DNA from 4 places in the Priestia sp. FSL W8-0524 genome. Region 1 is predicted to be linked to each of the others. Evidence: riboswitches for the same ligand, from Rfam matches in the RefSeq annotation. Region 1 holds a riboswitch; each other region holds the start of a gene.

Region 1 (4,489 bases):
CAAGCGATCATGCTACATCTGCATTAGTTATCACTTTTACCATTTGGCTGCATTTCAAACGTTCAGGGCGCATGTGGGTTGTCATGGGTGCACTCATTGCATTTTCACGCGTATGGGTTGGCGTTCACTATCCATTCGATGTGTTAACAGGAGCCGTTTTAGGCTGCGTGCTGGCGCTGTTTATTCATTATGTTATTTTTAATACGAAACTGATGAGGGCTATTACCAACTTGTCTATTTTTCGAAAATCAGCTTATGACGAACAGTCTCAATATTATTAAGAAAAAGTCGCATATACGCGGCTTTTTTTATTGGAAAATTTTTAATGTATTTAACACTTGTTTTTTAAAATTAAATTGTGTACAATTAAATTACAGAAACGATAAATAAAAAATTTTAATAAAATTACTAAAAAAGAGGAGAGATTTATACATGAAAGCTTTATATGAAACGACAGTCGTTAACACAGGTGGAAGAACAGGAGAAGTTCATTCTTTAGATAATATCTTTAATTTAGACGTTGCAACACCTCCAGCGCTTGGTGGAGAAGCAACAACAGCAACAAACCCAGAGCAGCTATTTGCAGCTGGATACAGTGCTTGTTTCAACAGCGCGTTAGAATTTATGTTGAAAAAACATAACGTAGAAATTAAAAGCAGTGAAGTAAAAGCTACGGTTCAGCTGCTTCCAGATAAAGCTGATCAAGGAGTAAAAATTGCTGTAGCGCTTGAAGCTCATATCGAAGGCTTAGATTTAGAAACAGCGAAAAAATATGTAGACCTAGCTCACTCATACTGCCCGTATTCAAAAGCAATCAGCGGTAACGTAGACGTAACGGTAGAAGTAATTTAATTGCTTTAAAAATCCCTGCTAAGCATGTAAAGCTTAGCAGGGATTTTTTATTTGAATTTTCTCTATTCATTTGTAAGCGGTACTAGTATAATGAGGAAGAAAATGAATCATTCGCACAGTTTAGGTGCTCTTACATAGCGTAAGAGGTAACAGGGAATCGAGTGCAAATCTCGAGCGGTCCAGCCACTGTAAGCAGGGAGTTTTCTATCTTATCGTCACTCAAAACGGGGAAGGCGGTAGAAAATGATGATCTCAAGCCAGGAGACCTACCTATTCTGTACACTTGACTCTTCTAGGAAAGAGGCGGTGTATCAAGGTACGCAGTGAGCAATTACTGTTTATTTTCATATGCCGACACATCCTCAATTTCTATAGAATTGAGGCTTTTTTACGTTTTATTTTAAAAAAAGGAGTGTAGGAAATGGAAGGTTTATCAGTTTTTTTACTTGTCTTTTTATTAGGAATCAGGCACGGATTAGATGCAGATCACTTAGCTTTTATTGATGGCCAGACCCGATATAATTGGCGAATGGGCAGCCGTTTTGCCCCGTGGGTCGGAACGCTGTTTTCACTCGGTCATGGAGGAATGGTGGCCGTCACGGCCGGGGTGCTGGGCGTAGTGATGAAGAATTTTACGTTTCCAGCATATTTCGATCATTTTGCATCTTGGGTATCTATCATCTCTCTCTTTCTGATTGGGACATTAAACACATATCATTTGCTTCGAACTAAAAACAAAGAAGAAGAGTTTCAGGTGAGCGGGTTAAAAGGGAAGTTTATTCCGAAAATCGCAAAAGGAACAACGAATCCTTTTTTAATTATTCTTGTAGGAGCGCTGTTTGCCCTAGCGGCTGAAACGGTCAGTCAAACGGCCGTGTGGTCTCTAGCTGTAGGGAACGCAGGCAAATATACGCCGCTTTTATTAGGACTAGTATTTATGTTTGGTATGATGCTGACAGATACAATCGATTCACTGATTGTACATAAAATGGTGAATGAATCGAGTAAGTTTGGGCAATCTGCTTCCCGCTTGATGGGCTGGGTTATTGTTATCCTCGCATACGGGGTGTCCTTCTACTTAGCATTCACTTTCTTTAATCCATGGGCCGAAGTAAACTTTGAAATGGTTGGCGTTATTTTGTTTGTTTTTTTAGTGTCTATGTTTGTTTTTGTAAGTGTGAAGTCAAAAGGGAAAAATATCAAAATAAATGTCAATTAATAAAATGAAAGCTTTAATCTGTTGAAGATTGAAGCTTTTTTGTATAAATTTGTTGAAGTTTATGGCTATTTTCGGTCGGTTATGAATAAGTTAAAGTATTATCTGTATTTTAAGGATGGAAAATTGTCTGAAAACCATTATAATTAAGGATAATTTAAGGTCGTTATGTGAAACGTAGAACATACTCATACGTACGATAAATAAAAGCAGTGAATGCACAAGCAGCAGGGGTTGTTTGGAGGAGGAATTGATTTGAGTCAGGTAATGGTAGAACAAAGCGTATTTAGTTATTTAAAAGAACATGAACACGAGATGCTCGAAGATTTAGTTGGATTTGTGAAAAAAGAATCACCGTCCTACAGTAAAGAGTTAGTGGATCAGTGTGGAATGTATTTAACGCAGCTGTTTCAGAAGCGTTTAGGCGTAGGGTATGAAATCATAGAAGAAAAAGAAGTAGGAAACCACTTGAAATTTACGATTGGAGAAGGAGAGAAGCAGCTTTTAATTATCGGTCACTTTGACACGGTATGGGAAAAGGGAAGGCTGAGTCTAAGAACAGAAGGAAACAAGCTTTATGGTCCGGGAATTTTAGATATGAAAGGCGGCATTGTGCAATCAATATGGGCAATTAAAGCGATTCAAGAGCTCGGCTTAGAAATGGATAAAAAAATTGTGTTTTTCTGCAATTCAGATGAAGAGATTGGATCAATTTCCTCTAAAAAATATATAGAAGAAGAAGCACAAAGAAGTGAAGCAGTGCTAGTAGCAGAACCTGCGGTGGCGGGTTCAGGTGCGTTAAAAACGTCGCGCAAAGGAGCGGGGATTTTCACCGTAAAGGTGTGGGGACGAGCAGCCCACGCTGGTAATCACCACAAAGAAGGAATCAATGCTATTGAAGAGCTAGCGCGCCAAGTGATTTTTCTGCAGAGCTTAACCGATTATGAAAAAGGTACAACGGTGAACGTTGGGACATTTACCGGAGGCAGCGGTACAAATGTAGTGCCGGAATATGCAGAAGCGCACGTGGATTTACGTGTTTCTACAGAAGAAGAAGCAAAACGTATGACGGATATTATTTTGAATTTAACGCCCATTTTAAAAGGGATTAAGATTGAAGTAACAGGAGGCATGAACCGTCCTCCAATGGTTAAGTCTAAACAAACGGAAGAGTTATTTGAATGCGCTCAGTCAATTGCGGCCAAACTGGGTATGAAATTAGAAGAAGCAGCTGTTGGAGGCGGAAGTGATGGCAATTTTACAGCGGCCATTGGCATTCCCACATTGGATGGATTAGGAGCATGCGGAAAAGGAATACATGCAGAATATGAACATATTCAAATTGATACGTTGTCCGAGCGGTCTTCTTTATTTGCGAATTTGCTGCTTCAAATATAAAAAAAGCCCGCCTCAAACGGCGGGACTAACCTGAAAGCTTATATTGGGAGAGTATAAGCTTTCTTTTTTATTTACTGCTTTCTTCTTGAAGAGAAAAAGCAGTTTCTTTCTTTTTAAATACCACTTTATCAAGAGCAAGGAACTGGCTTCCTGCAAGAAATAGGTGAGCAGACATGGCAATTAAGGCAATATCAAACTCAAACCCGCCAACGAATCCGCTTTTAAGCTTGGCTGTAAAAATAGCGCCAAGCATAACTGCCACAAATAAAGCAGCTACGACTCTTGTTGCTAGACCAAGGATAATCAGAACCCCACCTACAAGTTCAATTGTTGCCACAATATATGCCATGAAACCAGGGATTCCTAAGCTATCGAAGAACCCTACTGTATTTTCAATCCCGCCTTGCCATTTTTGAAAGCCGTGTACTAAAAATGTAAAACCTAATACTAAACGAATAATAAGTGAACCAATTTCGACGTTTTTATTCACTTTACTTCCTCCTTTAAGTGTATTTGAAAAACACTACATTATGTAGTGTGAAAGCCCGAAAAAAGAAATGTAGCAATTAAATCAGAAAGTCTTTCTTATTTGGATAATTTTACAACATTATGAACACTACACTACACATTGTAGTGTGGTGTTTGTCCCCAGTCAAGTGAAAATATAAAATTAGACCATTTGGCATACGAAAAATTTCTGAAGGGCACTTGAAAAATCCTTTAATTATGTACAATTTAGTTCCTTATTTTCAATCTTATTCTCCAACATGCTATACTGATGGCGGAGGTGTTACGATGCGCTTAGAAAATAAAAGAGTTATTGCGCTTGTTAGTGCAGACTTTGAAGATCTAGAACTATGGTATCCAGTGATGCGTCTTCGCGAAGAAGGAGCAGAAGTACATTTAGTTGGAGAAAAAGCAAACGAAACGTACATGGGGAAATACGGTGTTCCAGCCGTATCGGACTACGCATTTAAAGATGTTGATCCAGCTGAATATGACGCTATTTTAGTACCTGGAGGC
Region 2 (4,489 bases), 3.2 Mb from region 1:
ATTAGTGGTTCATTTTTTTTATTAGGGTAAACGTAGATTTCATGTGTATAAGTCTTTCTAGCAGGTGATTGGAGAACAAGACGAAGACTCCTGCGGGAAAAGCGGAACAGGTGAGACCCCACAGGAGTGTATGCGACGAGGAGGCTCAGCGACCGCCCGCGCAAAGCGAAGTCTTGTACGGAAATCAACTGCGGTGTCACAAGCGATTCAGCTTATGTATCCCATTTGCCTTTAGATTGGATTCACTTCGTTGTGTCTCACCCTCTTTTAGAAAACCGTATGAAACCTTGTAGCAGAAGGCCGAGTCAAGCGTTATAATAGATAATGAATGATGATATATTCTCTATATTTGTCATATATTTGTATTACATATGTAATTGAAGAAAAACATTTACTTGATATACTGTTTAATGACTTAACTTTATCTTAACATTCACAGTGAAATGCCTGTTTATAGAGGCTTGGAACATACACAGCAAATGGAGGAGCTATCATGGCAAACGAAAAGATGCAAGAAGGACTTAATCGTTTTATTAAGGAAGATTTGAATGACCTTTTAGGTAGACTGTTCCCCCTAATGGACCGAGAATGTGCGGAAGAAAAGAGAATGCTTATCGAAACGGCTGTAGAGTACATCTATTCTTCAGGGTATCATCAAGGAGCAAAAGACTTGATCGAAACACATCGAAAAGATGATTACAAATTATTAAGGCAAAAATTAGCGTCAGCACCTCCTGAAAACTAATTTTGTTGAAATTTCTTTTGACAACATAAATGTAAGGTGTTAAGATGACTCTACATTCAAAATATTATAAACAATTAAAACTCTTATTGAGAGAGGCGGAGGGACTGGCCCTGTGAAGCCCGGCAACCATTTAACAATCTTGTTAAAAAGGTGCTACATCCTGCAAAGCGTACAGCTTTGAAAAATAAGAGAGGATTTCATAGATACTATGCCTCTCTATTCATAATAGAGAGGCTTTTTATTTTATGTAAAGGTGTTTTGAATGAACAATTTCATAGAAATGCATCAGGTGCTGTGTAACGAATGTACGCAGCTTAAAAGGGAAGACCGGTGAAAAGCCGGCGCGGTCCCGCCACTGTAATGGGGAGCAACTTATTAACCACTGTTTCATGTTGAAATGGGAAGGGATAGGAAGCGATGAACCTAAGTCAGGAGACCTGCCTGTTGTATGCACTTAAGCTCTACGGGATATAGAGAGGAGTGAGGAATACGTGTTGAGAAAAACAGGCTATCTCAACTTTAGTTAAGTATGCGTATCATCTCTCTTTTCATTTCGAAAAGGGAGATTTTTTAGTTTAGCGATAAAAAAATATACAGGGAGTGGAAAAAATGAGCAGTGTAAAAAGTTCAAATGTAGGTTATCCAAGAATTGGTGAAAAACGAGAATGGAAAAAAGCGCTTGAGCAGTTTTGGGCAGGAAAGCTAGAGAAAGATATCTTTCTTCAGGAAATTGAAGCTCTTCGTCTAGGACATCTGAAAAAACAGCGTGACGCAGGAATTGAATTAATTCCAGTCGGCGATTTTAGCTTATACGATCACGTGTTAGATACAGCCGCTATGTTTGGTTTGGTGCCAAAGCGCTTTGAATATAACGGAGGCCCGGTATCGCTTGAAACGTATTTTGACATCGCGCGAGGAACAAAAGGTGCGGTAGCTTCTACGATGACAAAATGGTTTAACACAAATTATCACTACATCGTACCCGAGCTTGAGGAATGTACGCCGGCACTTGTAGAAAATCGCCCGCTTCAATTTTACAAAGAAGCAAAACAAAAGCTGAATATCAAAGGCAAACCCGTTATTTTAGGTCCAGTAACATTTGTGAAGCTGTCAAAAGGATATAAAAAAAGTGAGTTTAAAAAAGTAGTTGAACAATTTGTTCCTCTTTATGCAACAATCTTAGCGGAGCTGCAGGCAGAAGGCGTGGAGTGGGTACAAATGGATGAGCCGGTTTTAGCTACAACGCTATCAAAAGAAGACCTGGCGCTCTATAAAGAAGTCTATGAAGCTTTGAAAAAAGCGGCACCGAATGTAAAAGTCATTTTGCAGACGTATTTTGACAGCGTAGATTACTATAAAGAAGTAGTTGCTCTTCCTGTTCACGGAATTGGATTGGATTTTGTACATGACCGAGGCGAAAATCTCACGGCACTTAATAAATATGGGTTTCCAACTGATAAAGTGCTGGCAGCAGGAGTGATTGACGGACGAAACATTTGGCGTGAAAACTTGGACGAACAGCTTTTAACAATCAGTGAAATTGAAGAAGCCGTATCAAAAGACCGTTTGATTCTGCAGCCTTCATCAAGTTTATTACATGTTCCTGTCACGGTGAAAAGCGAAAAAACCATTGAGCCAATTCTAAAAAACGCGCTGTCTTTTGCAGATGAAAAGCTAAAGGAAATCACGCTTTTAACAAAAGCGGTGCAGCAAGGAAAAGAAGCAATTGAAAAAGAAATAAGTGTAAGCAAACAGGCGATTCAAGCATTAAATGGATCATCTTTTCGAAATCACCAAGACGTGCAAAAAGAGCTGAAGCAGCTGCACAGCTATAAAGCAGAGCGCCAAGCGCCGTTTGACGTACGTCAACGCGTTCAGCAAGAAGCGTTTCAACTGCCGCTTCTTCCAACGACAACAATTGGAAGCTTTCCGCAAACAAAAGAAGTGCGAAAAGAGCGTCTGAAGTGGCGTAAAGGAGAGTTAAGCGATGAAGCATATGAAGCGTACATTAACGCTGAAATCAAAAAATGGATTGAAATTCAAGAAGACATCGGCTTAGATGTTCTTGTGCACGGAGAGTTTGAGCGTACCGACATGGTTGAATACTTCGGTGAAAAATTAGGAGGCTTTCAGTTTACGAAGTTTGGCTGGGTGCAATCATACGGTTCTCGCTGTGTCAAGCCGCCGCTTATTTACGGAGATGTCTCGTACGAGCAGGCGATGACGATCAAAGAAACGGTCTACGCACAGTCTCTAACCAATAAGCCTGTTAAAGGAATGCTGACGGGGCCGATTACGATTTTAAACTGGTCATTTGTGCGTGATGATATCCCGCGCTACGACGTGGCAAATCAAATTGCGCTTGCTCTTAGAAAAGAAGTGGAAGCACTTGAAAGTCAGGGCATCTCAATGATTCAAGTAGATGAACCGGCGCTGCGTGAAGGACTGCCGTTAAAACGAGAAAACTGGGAAAGCTACTTGAGCGCCGCGGTGTATGCGTTCAAATTAGCCACGGTATCGGTGCAAAACGAGACGCAAATTCACACGCATATGTGCTATTCGGAATTCGAAGAGATTATTGATGCGATCAAAGCGCTTGATGCCGACGTGATTTCCATTGAAACGTCCAAAAGCCACGGTGAATTAATTTATGCGTTTGAAAAACATACGTATAACCAGGGAATTGGACTTGGCGTATATGATATCCACAGCCCGCGCGTACCGAAGCTTGAAGAGCTGACACGAAACATTGACCGCGCTCTAAAAGTGCTTGATCCTGCATTGTTTTGGATTAATCCCGACTGCGGTCTTAAAACAAGAGGAATCAGCGAGACGGTGGAAGCTTTAAAAGTGATGGTTGAGTCTGCAAAACAAACAAGAAAAAATTTATTACAAAACGCTTAATAACAAGAAAGTCAAGACCAAGCAGTGTAAACGCTACACTGCTTGGTCTTATGGGTTTTTTAAAGGCCAAAAATATCCATTGACACTTCCCGTAGATTTTTGTATCTTTTTAAAGGTGTTTTTAAAATCAGGGAGGTACAACATGAGTAACAACAGCACGCAGCACGTTAAAATTGTAACAGCGGATCCATCAGCGCTAGGCCTATTCGGACTTGCCATGGTGACACTTGTTGCATCGTTTCAAAAGCTTGGGGTAACCGATGGTGTTTCATTGGTATTGCCATGGGCAATTTTTTTAGGCGGGATAGGACAGCTAATTGCGTCTATGCAAGATTTCAAACATAATAATACCTTCGGCGCAACTGCTTTTGGTGCCTTCGGTTTATTTTGGCTAGGTGTAGCTATGACATGGCTTATTCAGCTTGGCGCATTTGGGGAAGCGCTCGCAAAAGAAGCGGATCCGAAGCAGCTCGCATTTGCTTTTGTCGGCTACTTAATTTTCAGCGTTTTTATGACGGTTGGAGCAATGGGCACTCATAAAGTATTATTTATTATTTTTGTGTTAATTGATTTCTTATTTATTGGATTATCGCTAAGTACATTTGGTGTGGCATATGAATACACGCACTTACTAGCAGCAGTGTCAGAGCTATTAATCGCTTTGTTTTCATTCTATGGATCTGCAGCGGCTGTATTAAATACTCACTATGGTCGAGTTGTGCTTCCGGTTGGCAAGCCGTTTGGTGCATTTATCAAATAATCAAGACGTTCATTAAACAGCGAAGTAGGGTTGAATTCTGTATGATGCAGAGGTCAATCCTTTTTTGTTTGGGCATTTTT
Region 3 (4,489 bases), 2.4 Mb from region 1:
AAATTTCAAGGGCTTCTTCATGAACGCCAATGGGACGTCCGTACACGAAGTTTACGTGTGGATATTTTTCCTTAGCTTCATCTATAGCCGCCGGAATATGTATTTTTGAGTGGCCAGCTGGCAAGAGCATAATTGGAACTACAACTACATCTGTCGCTCCTTTTGCCACACATGTATCAATGCCTTGACTTACATTCGGACGTTCAAACTCTAGAAAACACGTTTCTACTAAAATAGATGGGTCCCAATCATGCTTCATAGTCGAGATAAACTCGCGAATTTGATCGTTCCCTTCAGGATCTCTACTTCCATGACCGACAAATAAAACTGATTTCATATAATGCCCTCCCATTTTTAATCTCCACACGGAGCTGGTTCTACTTTTATTTTTGGTGTTATATCTTGATAGTCGAATCCATAAACATTCTTCACACGCTTAAAGAATTTATGAAACCGCTCATTTGGATGACCTTTTTCTTTATATTCATGGACAATGTTCTCCACTATTTCAACAATGTCATCGGGCGCTATGCCTTCCGCCACAATTTGACCTGAATGGGCGTTTCGTCCAACCGTTTTAGCCCCTAAAAATAAGTCAAACGCACCTTTTCTGTAGACAATGCCGATATCTTCTTGAACAGCACCGTAACAGGCCATACCGCATCCATTAATACCAAGCTTCAGCTCTTTTGGCATGTCCATTCCACCGAGACGCTTTTGTAATTGTTCCGTATGCGGGATGGCGTCACTTTTTTCTCCATCACAAAAATCACACGCTTTAATTGTAAACACGTCTCCGACTGGAGATAGTAAAAAGGAAGCTGATTGGAGCTTTTTAATAATCACATCTGGCTGAGCCGTTGGAATTTGCAGTTTGATTTGATGGTCAGGCGTATACTCCATCGTACCTTTTTCACCAACAACTTCTGCTAGTGTTGTCATTTGAACGGGCGTAAACTTCTTATTCGCAAGCCCTGGACTAACTGCCACTTCAAAAATAGACTCAATTGGCTGGTGTACGACCGGTGAAGTAGTTTCACCTAAAATTGCTTGAAGCGCTTCTTCTGCCAGAGCTCGTGAAGCTGCTTTTTCTTCTTTTGTATTCTGAACATCTTCAATAGCTGAAGCCGTTTGCTTTACAGTCTCCTCTTGATCAAGAGCCCATGGTTCTGCTTCTTTTCGAAGTCGCTGATGCGGTCTTAGCGGCTGCTCTGTTTGGTTGAGGGTATATTTCCGCTGATACCCGCGCGGTGTAATCATTAAGTCATCGTAAAAGAACGTAGATGAATTTCCGACAACAACGGTAGTCAGCATGCCTATTTCATGATTTAACATGTCTTTTAAATTGGTCATTACCACTTCTTCACGGTCACGATAAGCGCTTTTCACAAGACCAACAGGCGTATCGGGGGAACGGTATTTTAATAAAATCCTTTGCGCTTCCACAATTTGTCTTGTGCGTCTTCCGCTTTTCGGATTATAAAAAGCTACTACAAAATCTGCTTGTGCAGCTGCTTCGATTCGTTTTTCGATTAACTCCCAAGGCGTAAGGTGGTCACTTAAACTAATCGTACAGGCATCATGCATCACGGGCGCCCCAAGGAGAGATGCGCATGAATTAATAGCCGAAATGCCAGGAATCACTTCCAGCTCTACGCCCGTTTCTTTTTTCCATCCTTTTTCAATCAACACTTCATACACAAGGCCGGCCATTCCGTATACTCCTGCATCTCCGCTTGAAATGACCGCCACGGTTTTTCCCGCTTCAGCTTGCTTTACGGCTTCTTGTGCACGGCTTACTTCTTCGGTCATTCCTGTACTAATAATTTGCTGATTCGTTAATAGTCCTTGAATTAATTCCACATAGGTTTTATAACCAATGATCATATCACTTTCTTGAATGGCTTCTCTTGCTCGCTGTGTAATATGTTCAAAGCTTCCTGGGCCGAATCCAATAACTAACAGTTTACCTTTCATGCTAGCTCCTCCTTTATGCGTTACTTTTTACTTTGTCAATTCCTTCTATGGAGTCACTCTTTTCCGGAGAAACAAAACCGTTTTGATCATATTCATAAATAAGTGATTCCTTTATACTGCAGCCTCCTGCTAAATGTTCTTCAACAATTCGATGAGCTACGTTTTCAGTGACCTGCTTGTACCAATCTCCTGAAGGGTACACGATAGCTACAGGAGCATCTTTGCATCTTCCGTTACAGCGCGTACGGGTTGTGTGAACCGCTTCATCTAGATTCAGTTCAGTCACTTTATTTCGAATAGCTTGCGTGGCTTCTTCTCCACCTTTTCTCATACAGCTGCTTCCATTACAAATCAATACGTGATGTTTTGTTCCATTTAAGTTCCACGTCGTCACACTTATTCGCTCCTTTACTAAAAAAACGCCTCTATCAATGATAGAGGCGCAGAAAAATTCAAACTAAGTTTTTGCACTTCCACCTATATCCCGTAGGGTAAGCTTCGCATTAAAAAAAGGCTGGTTTCCTGACTTCGATTCATCACTTGATTGCGCCTTCCCGAATACAGTGGCATATGCAATCAGCTCCTCTTCACAGTGGCGGGTACCGCGCTGGCTTCACACCAGACTTCCCATTTAACGCAATGTGAGCATTGCGCACCTTTTTTGCACGATATGTAGTTTTGTGCTACGAGAAAAACCCGCTTCGCTAATATGCGAGCAGGTAAAACGTCAGAATAAAAGTGTACACGAATGCCACTTTAAGCCAACGTTTCCCTTCCCGCTCCCCGGAGAAATAGAAACTTCACAATAAAGACAGGTCTCCTGACTTGTGTATCATTCTACTTGAGAACCTTCCCGTGATTTTTCCACAGTGGTTATACTCGTTCGTCCACACTTACAGTTGCGGGGGCAGTACTGGTCTTTCACCAGTTTCCCTATTAAGCCTTCTTGGCATCTTTACTGTTGCTGTTTGATATATATGAACCTTTTAAACTATCAGAATAATAGAAGTAACTACCATATCATAGCGTACATTTTTTTTTATTTCAACTCTATTCTTTTCGTAAGATACAAGAAGCTATAAAAAAAACAAGAGCATAAAGTCAGCTCTTGTTTTTTCATTATATAGCTACTAATGTTAAATGAGGATCATTATAATACACGACTTCTGAAAGAACTTTACAGCCATTTGTTTTTGCAAAAGCTTCTCTCGCCTGCGTTTCAGTTTCAAATTCAAACATTTTCATTTCTTTTCCAGCATATACCGTCAGTACCCACATGAAAAGATTCGCCTCCGATTATTGTAGTGATCGCTATATCCACATTATGACGAAACCATATCCTTTTGAAAACCCATTCTACAAAACTTGTCACAAGAAACTTTTAAAAATTTAAAAACATTTTAACTTCTGTAAATGAACAAAATGTACAAAAGGTTTAAGCCGTATTATACCTCTTTAAAAAAGGTGCTTTTTTTACCAACTGTTGCTTCACCAGTAAAAATATATATAGTATTTATTAAAAAAAGAAGCCGGACAGCCGGCTTCTTTTTTAGGAAAGGAAAGTACAGACATCACAGTCCCGTCCTGCTCTTTGTTTTGCATAAAAATACACTAATTAAATATTCCTTTCTTAAAGCAGAACCATGTTCGATTGCACATAGTGGTAAAGAATCTTGTACGTATGGTTCAATGAATCTTGATGCGTTCTCTCAAACGCATGAGAAGAATCAATTCCTGGACCAATTAAGCCGTGTACGATGTCATGCCCGGCACGAATAGCAGCAGAAGCATCTGATCCGTAAAACGGATAAATATCTAATTTGTACTGAATATCATGCTGCTTAGCTAGCTCCACCAAATGCTTTCTCAAACCGTAATGATATGGGCCGCTTGAATCTTTTACACAAATAGACACGGTGTATTCATCAGTAGATTGTCCATCTCCCATGGCACCCATATCGACCGCTAAGTATTCTACCGTTTGAGGCGTAATATTCGAATTTCCTCCGTATCCAATTTCTTCATTATTTGAAATAAGAAAGTGCGTAGTGTATGGCAGTTCGATCTGCTCTTCTTGAATTGTTTTCATGAGCTGAAGCAATAAAGCTACGCTTGCTTTATCATCGAGATGACGAGATTTAATAAAACCGCTTTTTGTTATTTCTACACGAGGATCAAACGAAACAAAGTCGCCGACTTCAATTCCAAGACTGCGAACATCTTCTGCGCTATGTACTTTTTCATCCAATCGAATTTCTATATTATCTTGATTTCGCTCAGCTTTACCTGCATCTTTATACACATGAACAGATGTTTGATGCATAAGGATGGTCCCTGTAAATACTTCTCCTGCTGACGTTTCGATTTCACAATATTCTCCTTCAATGGAATTGTAGCGGAACCCTCCAATCAAGTCGATTTTCAGACGTCCACTCGGTTTGATTTCTTTTACCATAGCACCTAATGTATCGACATGAGCCGTCAGCATGCGGTGATGATCCGTATCTTTACC
Region 4 (4,489 bases), 180 kb from region 1:
TTCTTTTCTCTGCTTATGCTGCACTGTTAACTACGGCGTTACGTCTAAATGCTGAGTCAGCATATAATACTCGCTTGGATTTGTTGTCCAGTTTTTCACTTTTTGATTATAAGCAACAACAATGTTTGGATGTACAATTGATGACGTCAGCATTTTTCTATTAATCAAAGCGGTTGCTTGTTTGGCTAACTGATCTCGTTTTGCGTCATCTACTGTTGAATTTAACTGTTCTATCATTTTTGTTAGCGTATCATCATTAATCCGGCTGGCATTTAAACCACCGCCGGGCAAATAGTTCGTACTTAAATAATAGCTGGCATCTCCTCTAGGTGCTGTGATAAGGCTGTACAATGCTAAATCCCAATCATCTTTTGCCATTACATATTCATCGCTATCTTCAACTAGGTGAATCTTAATAGTAATTCCTAACTCTTTGGCATTAGACTGTATAAGCTGAGCAATTAAAGGCAGTTCTGGCAAAGAACTGTATGTGACAAGAGAGAGCGATAGTGGCTTTCCATTTTTAATTGCTTTGTCATTTTTGATTTGATAGCCTGCTTTCTCTAAATATTTTTTAGCAGATGTCATACCTCTTTGCTCATTAGCAGTACTATCAGCAAAAGGAAATTGGGGTAAAAACGGACCTCGAGCCGCTGCCGCTTGATTGTTCATGATGCTGCTAACAATTTCTTTTCGGTTCAATAAGGTATCGATAGCTTTTCTTACATTTTCGTCTTTTAATGCGTCATTAGTTTGATTGTAAAGCAATAAATGGGTGCGCACACTAGGTACTCCACTTACTTTAAAAGACGGATCTGTTTGTAAAGTGCCCAAGCTTTCTAAAGGCGGGCGATAAATAATATCGGCTGTTCCAGATTGAAGAGCAGCAACTCGCGCATTAGCATCTTCGTTAAATCCAAAGATCGCACTTTTCAATTTCACTTTTCCACCCCAATAATTTTCATATCTTTCTAATTTTACTTGATTTCCTTGATCAAAAGACAAGACGCGAAATGGACCCGTACCAATGGGCTTCTTAGCTATATTAGAAGCATCAACATCTATAATAGCTGTATTTGGATGCACTAATTCAGAAGGAAATTTAGGCATTGTTTCTTTTAATGTAATTGTCAGCGCATGACTGTTCGCTTTCATTTCTTTAATATTTAAAGCGTTTTTCATCGCATAACTTTGGTCTATCGTTCTTTGAAGAGAAGACTTAACGGCATTTGCATCCAGCGCTTTTCCGTTTTGAAACATGATGTTCTTTCTTATCATAAATGTCCATGTAAGGCCGTTATCTTTCGTTTCCCACTTTTCAGCAAGCCAAGGCTTTATTTTTAAATCGTCGTTGATTTTAACAAGCGTCTCCCCTACTCCCCCACGAACTGCTGTATAATTATCGTCCGTATGAGGATCAAGCGTTGCAGATGTAAAATTAAATAAAAACGTCACACTTTTATCCGTTTTCTTTCTTTCTTTTATACTTACACTCTCTTCATTAGGAGCGCAAGCAGTGAGGCAAAGTAACACGAGAAATATCATAGATACAAGTTTTTTATTATTTATCATTCATTTTTCCACCTTCTATTTTAATACACAAAAAAAAGCACTTCTAAAAAGAAGTGCTTGCCTTCACAACAAATTCAGATAAACGTATCCCTTGTTTATCGTATTTTTGATTCTGCCAAAACACCTCCCTATCCTCGTAGGTTATTGCGTGCTGCGATTTATGGCAGGTCTCCTGGCTTCAAGTCATTGCCTTATACCGCCTTCCCGTCTCTAAATAGACAGTGGCTTTTTGACATAAGGCTCCTTGTTACAGTGGCGGGACCGCTCCGGATTTTCACCGGATTCCCTTTTAAGGCAATTGAAAAACAATTGCCACCATAAAAGCTGGTTATTTAATTTAGTAGCGTGCTCTTGAAACTCTAGAAGTGGAAGCTGATGGTGAAATATCTTCATCATCAAATCCAGTGGCAATGACGGTTACCATCATTTCGTCCTTTAAATCTTCATTAATCACAGATCCAAAAATCATATTTAAGTCCTGATCAGAAGCGGACGTGACAATATCTGCTGCTTCCTGTACTTCGTAAAGACTCAGGCTGCTGCCGCTCGTAATGTTCAGCAGCACGCCTCTTGCTCCATCAATCGATGCATCTAGCAGCGGACTAGAAATCGCTTTTTTCGCTGCTTCAATTGCTCGATCTGATCCCGAAGCTCGTCCGATACCCATAAGCGCAAATCCTTGATTAGACATAATTGTTTTTACATCAGCAAAGTCAAGGTTAATCAGCCCCGGAACAGCGATTAAATCTGAAATACCTTGAATACCTTGGCGAAGAACATTATCTGCTTCACGGAATGCTTCAAGCATAGGTGTCTTTTTATCAACGATTTCAAGCAAGCGGTCGTTTGGAATGACAATAAGGGTATCTACCGATTCATTCATCGCAGTAATACCGCCTACTGCTTGCTTGGTACGTTTATTTCCTTCAAACTTGAAAGGGCGAGTAACTACTCCAATTGTTAAAGCATTTAGTTCACGGGCAATTTGGGCAATAACCGGAGCTGCTCCAGTACCAGTGCCTCCCCCCATGCCAGCTGTTACGAATACCATATCTGCGCCTTGCAGTACTTCTTGAATTTGCTCTCTGCTTTCTTCTGCAGCTTCTCTTCCTACTTCTGGATTAGCTCCTGCACCTAATCCTCGCGTTAATGCCGCACCAATCTGCATTTTCACATCTGCTTTAGATAAATTAAGCGCCTGAGCATCCGTATTAACGGCGATAAATTCTACCCCTTGTACACCATGTTCAATCATACGGTTAACGGTGTTATTTCCTCCACCGCCGACTCCAATTACTTTAATTCGCACTAATGGCGATACATCTGCATCAAATCCAAACATTCTAAGTTCCTCCTCAATGATCAAAATTACTTTCTCTTATTATCCGAAAAAACACGTGAAGAACCTTTTACTCCTATGTTTAACGCGTAACTGTTCTTTTGTTTTACAGATTTTATACATTTCTCTTTTAACCTTTAAATCTTTACATCTTTATGTAAAATTATTGTTGTTCTGAAGTTAGTACGCCGAACTCTTTTTTGGTTTTCCCACTCAAAACGGCATATAAGCTTATTGTATCATTCATTTGACAGATGTCTGTATTTAATTTTGAGTAAGATGTGACTAAGAGAATAATATTTTTATAGACAAAATGAGAAAAAGCCCTTAGAAATAAGGGCTTCTCTAGATAATAAACCATTTTATAATTTCCCAGTTAAGAATTGAGCTTCTCCCATACCAAAGCTCCAGTCAGCATTACCGTTTTCAACAATTGAAATCATAATGTCGCTTGGCTGAATTCCGCAGCTTTGTCCCAGCTCTTTTACAATTAATTTGTAAAGAGCTTGTTTTTGCTCTTCTGTTCGCTGTTTGCTCGTCACACTTATAATAACCAAATCCTTGCTTCTCTCAAAGCCAAGACCTGTATCTTCAATAATCATTTCATGAGCAGGATGCTGATGTACAATTTGATAACGATCGCGTTCTGGGACGCCAAAGGCTTCTAGCATCGCTCGATGAGTAGCATCTAGTAATGCTTTTAACTCTTTTTCGTCTCTTCCTTCTATTACATCAAATCTAAGTAATGGCATACTAAGTAACCTCCAGCTTTTTGTCTAATGTATTATTGCTTTATCATATCACAACTATCATTTGTAAAAAAAAGATATGCTATTCACAATGTGCTCTCTAGTGAAAGAGACCTCAAACTCTTCAATAAAAGCTGAACCTAATAAAAAGAAATGAGCAGCATAACGACTCATTTCATTAGTACAAAAATATTTATAATAAGAGCTAAAATACATGCAGATACAATGGCAATGAGTACGTTCATCACAAGGTTTTGCGAGGATGTTTTAGCTTGTTTTTTCATATCAGCCCGACTCATCTGTTGCTTTTCATGATCACTTTTAGACATCACGTAGCCTCTCCTATTCATCAAAATGTCAGCAGTGTATAAATGATTTTTGAGAAACCTTGATCCAGTTCTTTTGTATAAACAGCAGCACATGCAGGTTATCATCAGTTATTTTAGCATGTTTTGTCAAATAAGTGGACTATGTAGCGCTTCAATTTAGTATTCACAGCCAAATATATTTAAATTCGTTGCTTTTCTCTTCTTTTCTCGCTATTGTTTGAGAAGAAGGATAATTAGATACGATAAAGGATGATACGATATTGAATAACCATACGCAGCTGCCTCAGTATATCTACACATACGCATGCAGCGAAGAGGAACTCTCACTATGTCAATTAGAGAGACGCTCTCTTTTTGAAATTGAAACTGAGAAACCTATCATAAGAAGCGCCGTTAAACTTGATCCAAGCAGAAGCCCTTTTATCAAAGAGCGATTAGATATTATGTATGAATCAGATGACCTTGCAGATATTTGCAAACAAGTAGAAGATATTGACCTT

The links. A riboswitch is a leader RNA that binds a small molecule or an ion and turns the genes downstream of it on or off. The one in region 1 is predicted to bind cobalamin.
Region 2: it holds a riboswitch for cobalamin, as region 1 does, so the genes downstream of both, metE (5-methyltetrahydropteroyltriglutamate--homocysteine S-methyltransferase) here and NST66_RS00160 (HoxN/HupN/NixA family nickel/cobalt transporter) in region 1, are expected to answer to the same signal.
Region 3: it holds a riboswitch for cobalamin, as region 1 does, so the genes downstream of both, NST66_RS12145 ((2Fe-2S) ferredoxin domain-containing protein) here and NST66_RS00160 (HoxN/HupN/NixA family nickel/cobalt transporter) in region 1, are expected to answer to the same signal.
Region 4: it holds a riboswitch for cobalamin, as region 1 does, so the genes downstream of both, nikA (nickel ABC transporter substrate-binding protein) here and NST66_RS00160 (HoxN/HupN/NixA family nickel/cobalt transporter) in region 1, are expected to answer to the same signal.

What each region holds. Positions count from the first base shown of each region.
Region 1 is NZ_JBBOUG010000001.1:31,284-35,772, forward strand. It holds gene NST66_RS00150 (undecaprenyl-diphosphatase) at 1-281, shown strand, start outside; gene NST66_RS00155 (organic hydroperoxide resistance protein) at 433-852, shown strand; cobalamin riboswitch at 958-1,140, shown strand; gene NST66_RS00160 (HoxN/HupN/NixA family nickel/cobalt transporter) at 1,274-2,071, shown strand; gene NST66_RS00165 (M20 family metallopeptidase) at 2,303-3,466, shown strand; gene NST66_RS00170 (DoxX family protein) at 3,534-3,956, opposite strand; gene NST66_RS00175 (type 1 glutamine amidotransferase domain-containing protein) at 4,262-4,489, shown strand, end outside.
Region 2 is NZ_JBBOUG010000001.1:3,229,959-3,234,447, reverse strand. It holds gene NST66_RS16910 (hypothetical protein) at 65-235, shown strand; gene NST66_RS16905 (hypothetical protein) at 494-745, shown strand; SAM riboswitch class I at 826-936, shown strand; cobalamin riboswitch at 1,016-1,204, shown strand; gene metE (5-methyltetrahydropteroyltriglutamate--homocysteine S-methyltransferase) at 1,355-3,649, shown strand; gene NST66_RS16895 (acetate uptake transporter) at 3,792-4,409, shown strand.
Region 3 is NZ_JBBOUG010000001.1:2,389,385-2,393,873, forward strand. It holds gene NST66_RS12135 (sirohydrochlorin chelatase) at 1-337, opposite strand, end outside; gene cobJ (precorrin-3B C(17)-methyltransferase) at 355-1,977, opposite strand; gene NST66_RS12145 ((2Fe-2S) ferredoxin domain-containing protein) at 1,991-2,371, opposite strand; cobalamin riboswitch at 2,473-2,652, opposite strand; cobalamin riboswitch at 2,771-2,949, opposite strand; gene NST66_RS12150 (hypothetical protein) at 3,097-3,255, opposite strand; gene NST66_RS12155 (M42 family metallopeptidase) at 3,608-4,489, opposite strand, start outside.
Region 4 is NZ_JBBOUG010000001.1:211,272-215,760, reverse strand. It holds gene nikA (nickel ABC transporter substrate-binding protein) at 31-1,572, opposite strand; cobalamin riboswitch at 1,717-1,907, opposite strand; gene ftsZ (cell division protein FtsZ) at 1,910-2,914, opposite strand; gene NST66_RS01085 (tautomerase family protein) at 3,274-3,663, opposite strand; gene NST66_RS01080 (hypothetical protein) at 3,831-3,989, opposite strand; gene NST66_RS01075 (TRM11 family SAM-dependent methyltransferase) at 4,250-4,489, shown strand, end outside.